Regions from separate parts of the Nonomuraea sp. NPDC049624 genome, predicted to be linked through region 3. Evidence: riboswitches for the same ligand, from Rfam matches in the RefSeq annotation. Region 3 holds a riboswitch; each other region holds the start of a gene.
The links. A riboswitch is a leader RNA that binds a small molecule or an ion and turns the genes downstream of it on or off. The one in region 3 is predicted to bind cyclic di-AMP.
Positions count from the first base shown of each region.

Region 1 (4,642 bases), on a different contig from region 3:
TCTCTCTACGAATCTGCGACTCGAAAGCTGATTCTGGTAGCTACTGCCCGCGAGCAGTATTCGTACTTCCTAGTGTCTCGCGATTTGGGATGGCAAGAGGCACTTGGGGGGTTCAATCCCGAAGAACGCGAAAAAGCGCCTGGCAGTCCGCGTTCGGACCGCCAGGCGCGTGCGGGGCTAGGCGGTCCTAGCCGGCTACTCGCGCGGCGATGTCGTCGCCGATCTCGCTGGTCGTGCGGCCGGCGCGGCCGGTCACCCGCTCGGCGATGTCGGCGGCCACGGCCTGCTCGACCTTGGCGGCCTCGGCGTGCAGGCCGAGGTGGTCGAGGAGCATGCCCACGGACAGGATGGTGGCGGTCGGGTCGGCCTTGCCCTGACCGGCGATGTCGGGCGCGCTGCCGTGCACCGGCTCGAACATGCTCGGCGAGGTGCGCTCGGGGTTGATGTTGCCGCTGGCCGCCAGGCCGATGCCGCCGGCGATCGCGGCGCCGAGGTCGGTGATGATGTCGCCGAACAGGTTGTCGGTGACGATCACGTCGAAGCGCTCGGGCTGGGTGACGAAGAACATCGAGGCCGCGTCGATGTGGCTGTAGTCGGTGGTGACGTCGGGGAACTCCGCGGCCACGCGGTTGACCGTGCGCTGCCACAGGTCGCCGGCGAAGGTGAGCACGTTCGTCTTGTGGACGAGCGTGAGCTTCTTGCGAGGCCGCGACTGAGCCTTCTGGAAGGCGTAACGCACGACGCGCTCGACGCCGTGGGCGGTGTTCAGCGACTCCTGGGTGGCGATCTCGTGCGGCGTGCCGCGGCGCATGACGCCGCCGGTGCCCGCGTAGAGGCCCTCGGTGCCCTCGCGGACGACGACCATGTCGATGTGCTCGGCGGTGGCGCCGGCCAGCGCGGTCTCGACGCCGGGGAACAGCTTGACCGGCCGCAGGTTGACGTAGTGGTCGAACTCGAACCGGAGCTTGAGCAGCAGGTCGCGCTCCAGGATGCCGGGCGGCACGCTGGGGTCGCCCACGGCGCCGAGCAGGATCGCGTCGTAGCCGCGCAGCTCTTCGAGCACCGCGTCGGGCAGCGTCTCGCCCGTGCGGTGGTAGCGGGCTGCGCCCAGGTCGTAGTGGGTGGGCTCGATCTTCGTGCCCACGGCCTCCAGGACCTTGAGCCCTTCGGCTACGACCTCGGCGCCGATGCCATCCCCGGGGATGACGGCCAGGCGGATGTTACGCGACTCCATGGGCGGTACCTTACCGGCTCGTCTCGGCTGACGAACACATCATCTCAACAACCGGACAATCCGTTTTGGGGGGATTGCGACCTTTTGACCGTTTCGTTAGAGTCCGACGAGCCTAATCCACGCAGCCGCTGCGTGGAGCCGGGGACCCATCTTTCCCCCCGGGGCGAATCGGCTGCGCCTCTCCCCCGAGAGCGTCGCCGTAGGGCTACTTCCAGGCCCGAGCCCGTCAGCTAACCCGGTCGGCCACGTGGAAGGACAGTCCCCTGTCTAGCATCGCCATCTTTTTGGCGGTGGCAGCGGGCGCCGCAGGTCTCGCGCCTGCCGCCCCCGCGGCTCCCGCCGCTCCGGCCGCTCCGGCCGCCCCCGCCCCCTCCGTCACCCTCACCGGCCCCCAGGTGAAACAGGTCCAGGAACGGCACGTGCCGAAACCGGCCTGGAAGGTCGCCCTCGAATACGCCATGGACAAGCGCGGCACCCCGTACGTGTGGGGCGGCGCCAGCGAACGGGGCTACGACTGCTCGGGCCTCATGCTCCGGGCCTACGAGGACGCCGGCATCGAGCTCCCCAGAACCGCCGCGGAGCAGTACGGCGCCTTCTCCAGGAAGATCTCCTGGAAGGACCTCAAACCAGGCGACCTGGTGTTCTTCAGCGGCCTCGGCCACGTCGGCATGATCTCCAAACCCGGCTACATGGTCCACTCCCCCCACACCGGCGACGTGGTGAAGGAGGAACGCCTGTCGCAGTGGCGCAGGCAGGCCTTCGTCGGCGCGGTACGCCCCGACCCCAAGGGCGTCAAGCGCTGGGCCGACTACAAGCAGCTCCAGAAGGCCCCCGCCCCCGCCATGCTCACCGCGACCCTGTGACGACGACCTTCCCCGGGGCGTGCCCCTCCTCCTGGTAGCGGACGGCCGCCGGGAGCTCGCCGAAGGGGAAGGTCCTGTCGATGACCGGGGTGACCGCGCCCCGCTCGATCAGCCCGGTCAGCGTCAGCAGGTTCGCCCTGTTGCTCCCGCAGCGGACGACGTCCGCCCTGACGATCCGCTGCGGGACGAAGGGCCCCGACGCGAGCGCGGCGAACATGTGGCCGGCCGGCTGCACCCAGCGGCCGGCCGGCCCGCCGACCAGCACGTACGTGCCCTTCCTGGTCAGCACCCGGCGGCAGTCCGCGAGCCGGCGACCGCCCGCCACGTCGAGCAGCAGGTCGAAGCGCCGGCCCGAGGCCGCGAAGTCCTCCTTGGTGTGGTCGATGACGTCGTCCGCGCCGAGCGAGCGCACCAGGTCCGCGTTCCGCCCGCTGCACACGCCCGTGACGTGCGCCCCCAGCGCCTTGGCGAGCTGCACGGCGAACGTGCCCACGCCGCCGGACGCGCCGTTGACCAGCACCTTCTGGCCCGGCTGGAGGCGTCCCTCGTCGCGCAGCGCGATCAGCGCGGTGTTGGCCGCCATCGGCACCGCCGCCGCCTGCTCGAACGACAGTCCCGCCGGTTTGGGCGCCACCTCGCCCTGCCGCAGGCAGACGTACTCGCCGAAGCCGCCCCCCAGCGACATGGCGTACACCTCGTCGCCGGGACGGAACAGCGTGACGTCCTTGCCGGCCGCCTCGACCTCCCCCGCCACGTCGGCCCCGAGGACGGCGATACGCGGCCGGCGCAGCCCGACCCCGCCGCCCATGATCCGGGCCAGGTACGGCTGCCCCCGCATGAAGTGCCAGTCGTAGGGCTGCACGGACGTGGCCCGCACCCGGACCAGCACCTCGTCGTCGCGCGGCACGGGCCGCTCGACGTCGGTCAGGACGAGCTGGTCGGGCGAGCCGAACGAGCGCAGGACGTACGCCTTCATCGTTTTCTCCCTCGTGCCGCTGATGTGCCGCTGATGTGCCGCCAGTGTGGGCGTGACCTGCGCGGACGCTCAACGGTCGAAAGGCGACGGCTCGATGGCCGAAAGTACGACCGCCCGCCCGCCGATGGTGCGAACCGGGACGGGCCGTCCGCGCGATGACCGGGCACGGGCGCGGGCGGCACGCTCTCAGGCATGAGATGGATCGCACCCGCCGGGCTGCTCGCGCTCAGCGTCGTCCCGCTGGTCGCCGGCGCACTCCGGCTGACCGAACTGGCCGCCGGCGCCCCGGTCACGGCGGACAACGCGCGTTTCTTCGCCATGCCCGTGCCGGTGCTGCTGCACATCCCGGCTTCGCTGGCGTTCTGCGTCCTCGGCACGTTCCAGTTCCAGGCCCGGTTCCGGGCCGGGCGACCGGGGTGGCACCGCGCGGCCGGGCGGGTGCTGGTGGCGTGCGGGCTGGTCGCGGCGCTGTCGGGGTTGTGGCTGACGCTCTTCTCCGACCTTCCCGCCGGCGACGGGACGCTGCTGGCCGCCTTCCGCCTGCTGTTCGGGACGGGCATGGCCGTCTGCCTCCTGCTCGGCCTGGCCGCGATCCGGCGGCGTGACGTGGCCCGGCATCGCGCCTGGATGACCCGCGGGTACGCGATCGGGCTCGGCGCGGGCACGCAGGCGTTCACCCTGGCGTTCGGCGCTGCCGCCTTCGGGCCGCCCGGCGAGCTCGGGCGGGCCCTGCTCGTCGGCGCGGGCTGGGTGATCAACCTGGCGGTGGCCGAGTGGGCCGTCCACAGAGCCCGCAGAGGTCGCAGAGGTCGCAGAGGTCGCGGAGATCAGGTGCGTACGCGGTCGGTCTCGTAGGCCCACATGGCGATCTCGACGCGGTTGCGCACGCCGAGCTTGGTCATCAGGCTCGCGACGTGGCTCTTGACCGTGCTGAGCGAGATGTGCAGCTCGCGGGCGATCTCGCTGTTGGTCCGGCCGCGGGCCACGGCGCGCAGGATCTCCTCCTCGCGGCCGGTGAGCGCCTCGACCGGCTGCGCGGGCGCCTCCGTGCGCCCGGCTCCGGCGAACGCGGCAAGCAGGCGCGCGGTCACGCTCGGGGCGATGAGCGCCTCGCCGCCGGCCGCCGCGGTCACCGCCTGGGCGAGCAGCGCCGGGCCGGCGTCCTTGAGCAGGAAACCCCTGGCCCCGGCGCGCAGGGCGGCGTAGACGTACTCGTCGAGGTCGAACGTGGTGATCACGACGACCGCCATGGGGTCGGCGACGTCGGGCCCGGCCAGCTCGCGGGTGGCCGCGATGCCGTCGAGGCCGGGCATGCGGATGTCGAACAGGCACACGTCGGGGCGCAGGCGGCGGGCCAGCTCGACGGCCCGCCTGCCGTTCCCGGCCTCGCCGACGACCTCGATGCCGGGCTGGGCGTCGAGGATCATCCTGAGCCCGGTGCGGGCGATCTCCTGGTCGTCGGCGACCAGCACCCGGATGGCCGCCGCCCCCTCCGGGCCACTTCCCGCAGCCTCCGGCCGCTTGCTCACGCCGCCTCCTCACGCACGCGCGCGGCCTCCCGCCGGGCGT
Region 1 is NZ_JBFAOR010000008.1:223,738-228,379, reverse strand. Features, by position in the region: gene AB0J76_RS32060 (3-isopropylmalate dehydrogenase) at 188-1,234, opposite strand; cyclic di-AMP (ydaO/yuaA leader) riboswitch at 1,334-1,494, shown strand; gene AB0J76_RS32055 (C40 family peptidase) at 1,525-2,097, shown strand; gene AB0J76_RS32050 (NAD(P)-dependent alcohol dehydrogenase) at 2,081-3,073, opposite strand; gene AB0J76_RS32045 (DUF2306 domain-containing protein) at 3,266-3,928, shown strand; gene AB0J76_RS32040 (response regulator transcription factor) at 3,901-4,602, opposite strand.
Region 1: another riboswitch for cyclic di-AMP. It lies ahead of AB0J76_RS32055 (C40 family peptidase); the one in region 3 lies ahead of AB0J76_RS15610 (CHAP domain-containing protein).

Region 2 (4,642 bases), on a different contig from region 3:
GGGCGCACGCCGGCGGCCGTCCGGCAGCTCGCGGCCCGCGCCCGTCGCCACGTTCATGCCCGCCGTCCGCGTCACCGGACCGAGCCCGGCGTGCACGCCGAGGTGACCGAGCGGTTCGCCGCGGCGGCCCTCGGCGGTGACCTGCGGGCTTTGCTGGAGGTGCTGGCGCCGGAGGTGACCCTGTGGACCGACGGCGGCGGCAAGGGGCCCGCCACCAGCCTGCACCCGGTCCACGGCCGGGACGAGGTGGCCGCGATCTTCATGTCCGTGGCCGCGACGCTGACCCCCGGCGCGGTGGACCTGCGCTACCGGCGGGTGGCCGGGGATCCGTGCGCGCTGGTCTTCTCCGGTGACGGCCCGCTGGCCGTGGTCGTCGTCGATCTCACGCCCGAGGGCGACCGGATCGCCGCCGTCTACTCCGTCACCAACCCCGACAAGCTGACCGGCATCCGCTGAGCCGCCGGCCCCGCGGCTAGTTCATCGAGATGTGCACGTGGTCGTAGTGGTTCTCGGTGATGCTGCCGCGGTCGGACATCGAGCGCCAGCCCGAGCCCTGGTTGATGCGCTGCTTCCAGATCACGTACTTGACGCCCAGCTTGGCCTTGTTCTTCAGGGCCCAGTCGGCCAGCCGGTCGCCGAGCGCGTTGTTGACGGCGCTCGGCATGGTGCCGCCCGTGCTCATCATGAAGTCGCAGGCCCGGCCGAGCGGGTGCTCGCCGCTGGAGCCGGCCCGGAAGCAGCCCACCTCGTACGGCAGCGAGAAGTTCTTCTGCACCTGCGCGCGCATCAGCCGGGTGCGCGGCGTGATGTTGTCCGAGCCGGCCGGCAGCTCGGGCGCCCAGCTCCCGTCGGACTTCTTGCCCGGCCCGAACGGCACGAGGTCCTGGAGCTTCTTCTTGATGTCGTCGATGACGTCCTGGGCGTCGTCGCGCTGCTCGGCCACCTCCGCCGTGCCCGCCTTCAGCTGCGTCGCGAGCGCGGCGGCGGCCGTGGCGGCCTTCTTCTGGTCGTCGCGGGCCTTGGCCACGCTGTCCACGACCGCCTGCTGCTCGGCGGTGAGCTGTTCGAGCACGGCCGCGCCGCCGCCGTCCGGGGTCAGCATGAAGCCCGGCAGGGAGGCGTCGCGGCTCTGGTAGCGCAGCCGGGCGATCTCGGCGACCCGCTGCTCGGCCGTGGCGACCGCCTGCTCGGCGGCGGTGAGCCGCTGCTGGGCCGCGGTAGCGGCCTGCTGGGCCTTGGCCAGCTCGACCCGCTTGAGGTTGTACGTCTCGATCAGCTTGTCGACCTTGCGGTTGAGCTGCTTGAGCTGGGCCCGCAGCTGCGCCTCCGACGGCTTGGGCGCGGCTGACGCCGAGACTGAGGCGGCGGCCGGCTGGACGAGCAGGGCGGTGGCGGTGATGAGACCGACGGCAAGACTCGCGGGGGACGAAGCCGCCACGTGGTTGTTCCTCTCCCTCTGCCGGCCGGGTTAGCTGACGGGTTCGGGCACGGGAGCATTCCCTACCACTTGCGCGGATTCACCCCGGATGCGATGGGTCCCCGGCTCCCGGGCAACACGCCCGGGATTAGGCGTACAACGACCGTTATGGCCGGTGTCTAACGGGATATTAGTGGTAGATCACGAGTCATGCGACTTTAATGAGAAACCAATTAGTGATCAATTCGTGATCGCAACATGCGTGCCGCCTCCTCCGGCAGCACGTCGTTGACGAAGGCACCCATGGCCGACTCCGAGCCCGCCAGGTACTTCAGCTTCCCGGGCGCCCGCCTGATGCTGAACAGCTCCAGGTGCAGGTAGGCCAGCTCGCGGCCGTACCGCACCGGCGCCTGGTGCCAGGCCGAGATGTACGGCATCGCCACCCCGAACAGCGCGTCGAGCGCCCGCAGCACCGAGGTGTACAGCGGCGCGAACGCGGCCCGCTCCTCCTCCGACAGCGCCGCCAGGTCGGGCACCTGCCGGTGCGGATACACGTGCACCTCGAACGGCCAGCGCGCGGCGGCCGGGACGAACGCCGTCCAGAGCTCGTTGGCGGCCACCACCCGCGTGCCGGCGGCCCGCTCGGCGGCCAGCACGTCGGCGAACAGGTTGCCGCCCGTGTGCCGCGAGGCGGCCCCGAGCTGGAGCTTGGTGCGCGGGGTCACGTAGGGGTAGGCGTAGATCTGCCCGTGCGGGTGGGGGAGCGTGATGCCGATCTCCTCACCCCTGTTCTCGAAGCAGAACACCTGCTCGACGCCCTCGATGCCGGACAGCTCGGCCGTGCGGTCGGCCCACGCCTCCATCACCAGCCTGACCTGGGCGTTGGAGAGCCTGGAGAAGGAGGAGGAGTGGTCGGAGGTGAAGCAGACCACCTCACACCGCCCGACACCCGGCCGCACCTCACTCAGGCCGCCGACATCCCCGTAAGTCCCAAAATTTCCGGAGAAAGAGGGAAAGCGGTTCTCGAACACCACCACGTCATAGTCGTGGGCCGGGATCTCCGACGCCCGCGTGTCGGACGACGGGCACAACGGGCACTCGTCGGCCGGCGGCAGGAACGTGCGTGTCTGCCGATGGCCGGCGATCGCGATCCACTCCTCGGTCAGCGGGTCGTAACGCAGCTCGGAGGCCACCGGCCGCGGGTCGAGCGGCCGCCGGTCGATCGCGCTCCGGTCGGCGTCGTCGCGCCGGTCGAAGTAGATCAGCTCTCGGCCGTCTGCCAGGTGGGTGATGGTGCGCTTCAAGGCGTGCCCTCCGCGATGATCAGTTCTCCGGCCCGTTCGGCCAGTTCGGTGCGTGCTTCCTCGGGCAGCCCCGCGTCGCTGATGACCACGTCGGCCTCGGTCAGCTCGGCGATCGTGCTGATGCCGACCGTGTTCCACTTGGTGTGGTCGGCGGGGACCACCAGCCGGTGCGCCGCGGCCACCAGCTCCCTGTCGGTCTCGGACTCCAGCAGGTTGGGCGTGGTGAACCCGGCGCGCAGGCTCATGCCGTGCACCCCGAGGAAGAGCGTGTCCACGTGCAGGCGGCGGATGGCCGCCACCGCCACGGGGCCGACGAGCGCGTCGGAGGGGGTGCGCACGCCGCCGGTCAGCACGACCGTGCGGTCGGCGCGCGGGTTGCGGTGGAAGACCTCGGCGACGGGGATCGAATTGGTGATCACGGTCAGCTCGGGCACCGCGACCAGATGGTGGGCCAGCGCCCATATGGTGGTGCCGGCGGAGAGCGCCACGGCGGTGCCCGGCCGGACGAGAGTGGCCGCGTGCCGCGCGATGGCCTCCTTCTCCTGCTGCTGGCGGGCGGACTTGGCGGTGAAGCCCGGCTCCTCGGTCGAGCCGGGGCCGAGGGCCGTCGCGCCGCCATGAACCTTCTCCAGCAGCCCGCGCTCGGCCAGCACCTCAAGGTCGCGGCGTATCGTCATGTCGGAGACGCCGAGCTCGCGCACGAGGTCGGCCACCCGGACGCCGCCGCTGCTGCGTACGCGTTCCAGGATCGTCTGCTGACGCTGCTGTGCGAGCACGCCCACCCCTTCCAACAGATTCCACCAAATTATGACACGAGTTTGTTGAGGAATGTTAGGTCACGGCGTATCGCTTGTGCGAGCCGCGGGCAGGGGAGACCTTGAGGGTCACGATCCCGACCGCTGGAGGTGAGCCCATGGCGAAACGTGCACGCAAGGGCAGGGCGCGCAAGAAGAAGAAGGCGAACCACAGGAAGCGCCCGAACGCGAACTGAACACGGGTGGCCGCGCTCTCGCGGCCACCCATGTCGTCTTCAGCCGGGCAGTTCGGTGAGCGCCTGGTCGAGGCGCTCCTGCGGAAGCGAGTAGTCCTCCAGTTCGCCGGCCAGGTGGCGGTCGTAGGCGGCCAGGTCGAAGTGGCCGTGCCCGCACAGCGCGGTGAGGATCACCTTCTCCTCGCCGCTCTCCTTGCAGCGCAGCGCTTCGGCGATGGTCTCGGCCAGCGCGTGCGTGGGCTCGGGGGCCGGGACGATGCCCTCGGTCCGTGCGAAGCGCACACCCGCCTCGAAACACTCGCTCTGGGTACGGGTCACCGCCTCGAACAGGCCCAGCTCGTACATGTGGGACAGCAGCGGCGCCATGCCGTGATAGCGCAGCCCGCCGGCGTGGATCGGGTCGGGGACGAAGGAGTGCCCGAGGGTGTGCATCTTCAGCAGCGGCGTCAGCCCGGCGGTGTCGCCGAAGTCGTAGGCGTACACGCCGCGGGTGAACGACGGGCAGGCGGCCGGCTCGACGGCCCTGAACCGGATGCCGATCCGTCCGGCCAGCTTCTCCCGCAGGAAGGGGAAGGCGAGACCGGCGAAGTTGGAGCCGCCGCCGGTGCAGCCGATGACCAGGTCCGGCAGCTCCGGCAGCTGCGCCAGGGCCTCCTCGCCGATCACCGTCTGGTGCATCAGGACGTGGTTCAGCACCGAGCCGAGCGCGTACCGGGCCTCGGGGGTCGCGGCGGCCACCTCGACCGCCTCGCTGATCGCCAGGCCCAGGCTGCCGGGGGAGGCGGGGTCGTCGGCCAGCGCCTTGCTGCCCGCGCCGGTGAGGGGTGAGGGGCTGGGGTTGACGGTGGCGCCGTACACGCGCATGAGCGAGCGCCGGTACGGCTTCTGGTCGTAGGACGCCCGAACCATCCAGATCCGGCATTCGACGTC
Region 2 is NZ_JBFAOR010000010.1:350,850-355,491, forward strand. Features, by position in the region: gene sigJ (RNA polymerase sigma factor SigJ) at 1-456, shown strand, start outside; gene AB0J76_RS38150 (hypothetical protein) at 473-1,438, opposite strand; cyclic di-AMP (ydaO/yuaA leader) riboswitch at 1,444-1,582, opposite strand; gene galT (galactose-1-phosphate uridylyltransferase) at 1,651-2,721, opposite strand; gene AB0J76_RS38160 (DeoR/GlpR family DNA-binding transcription regulator) at 2,718-3,497, opposite strand; partial or broken gene AB0J76_RS38165 (TrpB-like pyridoxal phosphate-dependent enzyme) at 3,752-4,642, opposite strand, start outside.
Region 2: another riboswitch for cyclic di-AMP. It lies ahead of AB0J76_RS38150 (hypothetical protein); the one in region 3 lies ahead of AB0J76_RS15610 (CHAP domain-containing protein).

Region 3 (4,642 bases):
ACCCGCGCCTCCATCGACAGCGCCGGATGGCAGGCGGTGAAGACCAGCCGCAGCAGGTCGTCCTCGATCTCGTCGGGTTCGGGCGGCTCCGCGGCGGTCTCCAGCCGGTGGCCCAGCTCGGCCAGGTTGCGGGACATCCGCTCGTTCCTGCGGATCAGGTCGACGGCGCGGCGCTTGGACACCGTCATCAGCCAGGCGCCCGGGTTGCGTGGCACGCCCGATTCCGGCCACTGCTCCAGGGCCGCGACCAGCGCGTCCTGGGCCAGCTCCTCGGCCAGGCCGACGTCGCGGACCAGCCCGGCCAGGCCGGCGATGAGCCGGGGGGCCTCGATCCGCCAGACCGCCTCGATCGCCCGGTGGGTGTCGGAAGCCATCACCGGCTCATGACACCAGCACCGTCCTGGGTCCGCAAGGCGAGGTCAGCTCTCCCGCCCGTCCAGACGCCGGCGCATGGCCTTCTCCCGCTCGATCTCCGCCGGGTCGGACGAGGCCGCGTCGGGCGCGTCGGAGGCGTCGTACACCCGCCACACGTCCAGGCCGATGCCGTCATAGCCCTCCGGGACGGGCACGCGCATGGCCCATTCCAGAGCCTCCTCCCTGGACTTCACCTGGATCAGCCAGAACCCCGCGATCAGCTCCTTGGCCTCGGTGAACGGGCCGTCGATCACCGTGGCCCGGCCGCCGCTGTAGGCGATCTGCGCGCCCTGCGAGCTCGGGTAGAGTCCTTCGGCGGCCAGCAGCACCCCCGCCTTGGCCAGCGCCTCGTTGTAGGCGTGCATGTTGTCGACGAGCTCCTGGCTGGGCAGCGCCCCGGCCTCGGTCTCCCCGTTGGCCCTGCCGACGATCATGAATTTCACCCTGGCGTCCTTCCGTCCGCGGCCCCGGGGCGGAGCCGGCCTCGCCGAAGCGTCGAACGGGCGCCGGCCGGATCGACAAGGGCACGGGCCGTCCGCTTCCAGGGCACCGTACCGGTCGTGCGGCCGGGTGGCCGATGTGCCATCCTCGCCCCATGCCCCAACCCGCACAAGACGCCCCCGTCCCCAACCGGGCCCTGTGGGACGAGCGTGCCCGCGTCCACGGCTCCACCTCCACCGACCGGTTCTACGACGTCGACGCCTTCCTCGCCGGCCGGCAGACGCTCTACCCGCTCGAACGCCGCCTGGCCGGCGACGTCACCGGCCGGGACCTGCTCCACCTGCAGTGCCACTTCGGCCTGGACACGCTGAGCTGGGCCCGCCTCGGAGCGCGGGTGACCGGCGTCGACTTCTCCCCGGTGGCGGTCGAGCGCGCCCGCGACCTGGCGGCCAGGGCCGGGCTGGCGGCCACGTTCGTGGAGGCCGACACGCAGCGGCTGCCGGCGGAGCTGGCCGGCGGCTTCGACGTGGCGGTGGCCACGTACGGAGTCCTGTGCTGGATCGGCGACCTGGACGCCTGGATGCGCGGCGCGGCCATGGCGCTGCGGCCCGGCGGGCGGCTGGTGCTGGTCGACCTGCATCCGGCCTACCAGACGGTGGCCTCGCTCGATCCGCTGGTGGCCGACTGGCCCTACGGCGGCGGCCAGGCCCACAAGGAGACGGTGACCGGCACGTACGCCGACGCCGCGGTGGTGACCGAGACGCATGAGGCGGTCGAGTACCCGTACTCGGTGGGGGAGATCGTCACGGCGGCGGCGCGCGCCGGGTTCACGGTGGCCGAGCTGGGCGAGCACGTCGAGACCGACCTCGACCCGCGCGGCCTGCTGCCCGAGGGCCCGGACGGCCGGTACCGGTTCCCGTTCGGGGACTCGCACCTGCCGATCCTCTACTCGCTGGTGGCGGTCCGGCCCTGAGACGCGGCGAGCGCGCGTCCCTCGTGCGGGACGCGCGCTCGGAGCGGCGGGAGGTCAGCTCGCGTACTGGGGGTATCCGTAGCCGACGACCTGCGACTTCGGACGGACGCGCTCCTCGACCTTGCCGTTGCCGGTGTTGCCCTCGATCGTGGAGATCGTGCCGTCGCCGTTGTCCTTGACGACGAAGCCGACGTGCTGGATGGCGTCCAGGCTCTTGCTGCCGCCCCAGGAGAAGAAGACCACCGCGCCGGGCTTGGCCTCGGTGCCCCAGCGGTCGTTGGCGGCGAACCACTTGGCGTGGGCCACGGTCCAGGCGTCCCAGCCGACCTGGGGGCGGGCGCCGGTGTGCTCGCCGACCCAGGAGACGAAGATCGAGCACCAGGGGGCGTTCAGGTACATCGCGCGGGTGCCGCCGTCGCGGGCGATGGTCTCGGCGGCGCGCTGGGAGTCGGCGTACCACTTCTGGAACTTGGTTCCGCCGCCGTAGGCGTTCTCGGAGGTGCCGACCTGGGCCCTGGCCATCGCCAGGACCTGCTGGGCGGTGACGTTGACCTGGGTCTCCTCCGCCTTGCGGGTGTGAGCGGCGGCCTGCGGCGCGACGGCCGAGTGGCCGGTCGCGGCGGCCGGGCCGGCGCTGTCGGCGGCGGCGGCGGTGGCGTGGGCGCCGAGGGCGGAGGCGAGGACGGCCGCGCCGAGCGCGGCGCGGGCGTAGGTGATCTTCGGGGCACGGATAGGACGGTGCTTGGCCATCGAGGGCATGTGACTCCTTGCTTCCATGCCGCTTACCGGGTTAGCTGACGGGTTCGGACGTGGAAGCTGCCCTACGGCACCGAAGTGCCGATTCACCCCAAAGGACGTGGGTCCCCGGTTCCGCCCGGAGGCGGATTCAGCGGTCACAGGACGATCCTGTGAAATGTCGTGCGATGGTTGGACAAAGCCGGACAAACCGGACGTCTGCCGCGAGATGCCCCACAAGGTAATACACCGGGCAAGAGTCAGGCAAGTGGCTAAAGGTCCAGCTAGGCGAGTTGCGCCCGCGCCTCGGCCAGAAGCCCCATCATGGCAAGGGATTCGTCAAGCGGCATGATCGCACTCTCCGTGCGGCCCTCGACCGTGGCCGCGCGCACCTCGCGCAGCTCGCCCGCGTAACCGTTGTCGGCCGGGTCGAGCACCAGCTCCTCGGTCTCCATCGACGGCCCCGACAGCAGCACCCGCTGCGGCGCCCAGAACGGCGCCAGGATGTCGGCCCGCATCGACGTGCCCACCACGCTCGCGTCGTTGGCGTGATGTGCCAGCAGCGACACGTCGACCAGGGCCCGCCGCCCGTCCGGGTACAGCAGCAGCCCGCCGGCCTCGGCGTCGACCCCGCTGGGCGCCAGCGAGCCCGCCATGCGCAGCTCCGCGGGCATGCCGAGCAGCAGCTGGGCCAGCCCGAACGGGTAGATCCCCAGGTCGAGCAGGGCCCCGCCGCCCAGCTCCGGCGCCCACAGCCGGTGGGCGGGGTCGTAGGGCAGCGCGAAGCCGAACGAGGCCCGCACCGACCGGATCTCACCGAAGCGCGGGTCGGCCGCCACCTGCTGGATGAGCGGGTTGAAGCGCATCCACATGGCCTCCATGAGGAAGACCCCGGCCGCGCGGGCCAGCGCCACCATGCGCTCGGCGTCGGCCACGTCGGCCGCCAGCGGCTTCTCGCACAGCACCGACTTGCCCGCCGCGATGGCCGCCTCGGCCACCTCCAGGTGCTGGGCGTGCGGCGTGGCGACGTAGATCGCGTCTACGGCCGGATCGGCGCACAGGGCCTCGTAGGAGCCGTAGGCCGACTCCGCGCCCAGCTCGTCGGCCAGCGCCCGCGCCCTGAGCGGGCTCCGCGAGCCGACGGCGCCCACCCGCATGCCGGGCTCGGCCACGATGGCCGCCCCCACGGTACGCGCGATGCCGCCGGTCGCCGCTATTCCCCAGGTGAAATCTCGCACGACCGAGATCGTAGAGCGCTCAGGTCAGGTTGAACGAGTCGGGGTCGGGCCCGATCCGCCGCCCCGCGTTCATCGCCCCGATGGCCGCCATGTCCTCGGTGTCGAGGATGAAGTCGAACACGTCGATGTTCTCCTCGATCCGCGACGGCGTGACCGACTTGGGGATCACCACGTTGCCGAGCTGCAGGTGCCAGCGGAGCACGATCTGGGCGGGCGTCTTGCCGTACTTCTCCGACAGCACGCGCAGCGCCGGGTCGGCCAGCAGCCCCTTGCCCTGCCCGAGCGGGCTCCACGCCTCGGTCAGGATGCCGTTGGCCTCGTGGAAGGCCCGCATCTCGCGCTGCTGGAAGTACGGGTGGAGCTCGATCTGGTTGATCGACGGCGTGATGTCGGTCTCCTCCATCAGCCGGGTCAGCGTGGCGACCGTGAAGTTGGAGACCCCGATGGCCTTGGCCCGGCCGTCCCGGTAGATCTTCTCCAGCGCCCGCCAGGCCTGCACGTACCTGTCCTGCTGCGGGGCCGGCCAGTGGATCAGGAAAAGATCTACGTAGTCGAGGCCCAGGCGGGCCAGGCTCTCGTCGAAGGCCTGCTCGGCGCGCTCGTGGTCGCCGTTCCACAGCTTGGTGGTGACGAACACCTTCTCCCGTGGCACCCCGGCGGCGCGCACGGCCCGGCCGACGCCCTCCTCGTTCTCGTAGGCGGCGGCGGTGTCGACGTGCCGGTATCCGGCGCGCAGCGCGGTCGTCACCGCGTGCTCGGCGTCGTCGGCAGAGACCTGCCAGACGCCGAAGCCGAGCTGTGGTATCTGCACACCGTCGGTGTTGAGCATCAGCGAGTTCAT
Region 3 is NZ_JBFAOR010000003.1:917,540-922,181, forward strand. Features, by position in the region: gene AB0J76_RS15595 (RNA polymerase sigma factor) at 1-374, opposite strand, end outside; gene AB0J76_RS15600 (YciI family protein) at 420-848, opposite strand; gene AB0J76_RS15605 (class I SAM-dependent methyltransferase) at 1,010-1,828, shown strand; gene AB0J76_RS15610 (CHAP domain-containing protein) at 1,883-2,587, opposite strand; cyclic di-AMP (ydaO/yuaA leader) riboswitch at 2,593-2,730, opposite strand; gene AB0J76_RS15615 (Gfo/Idh/MocA family oxidoreductase) at 2,848-3,801, opposite strand; gene AB0J76_RS15620 (aldo/keto reductase) at 3,821-4,642, opposite strand.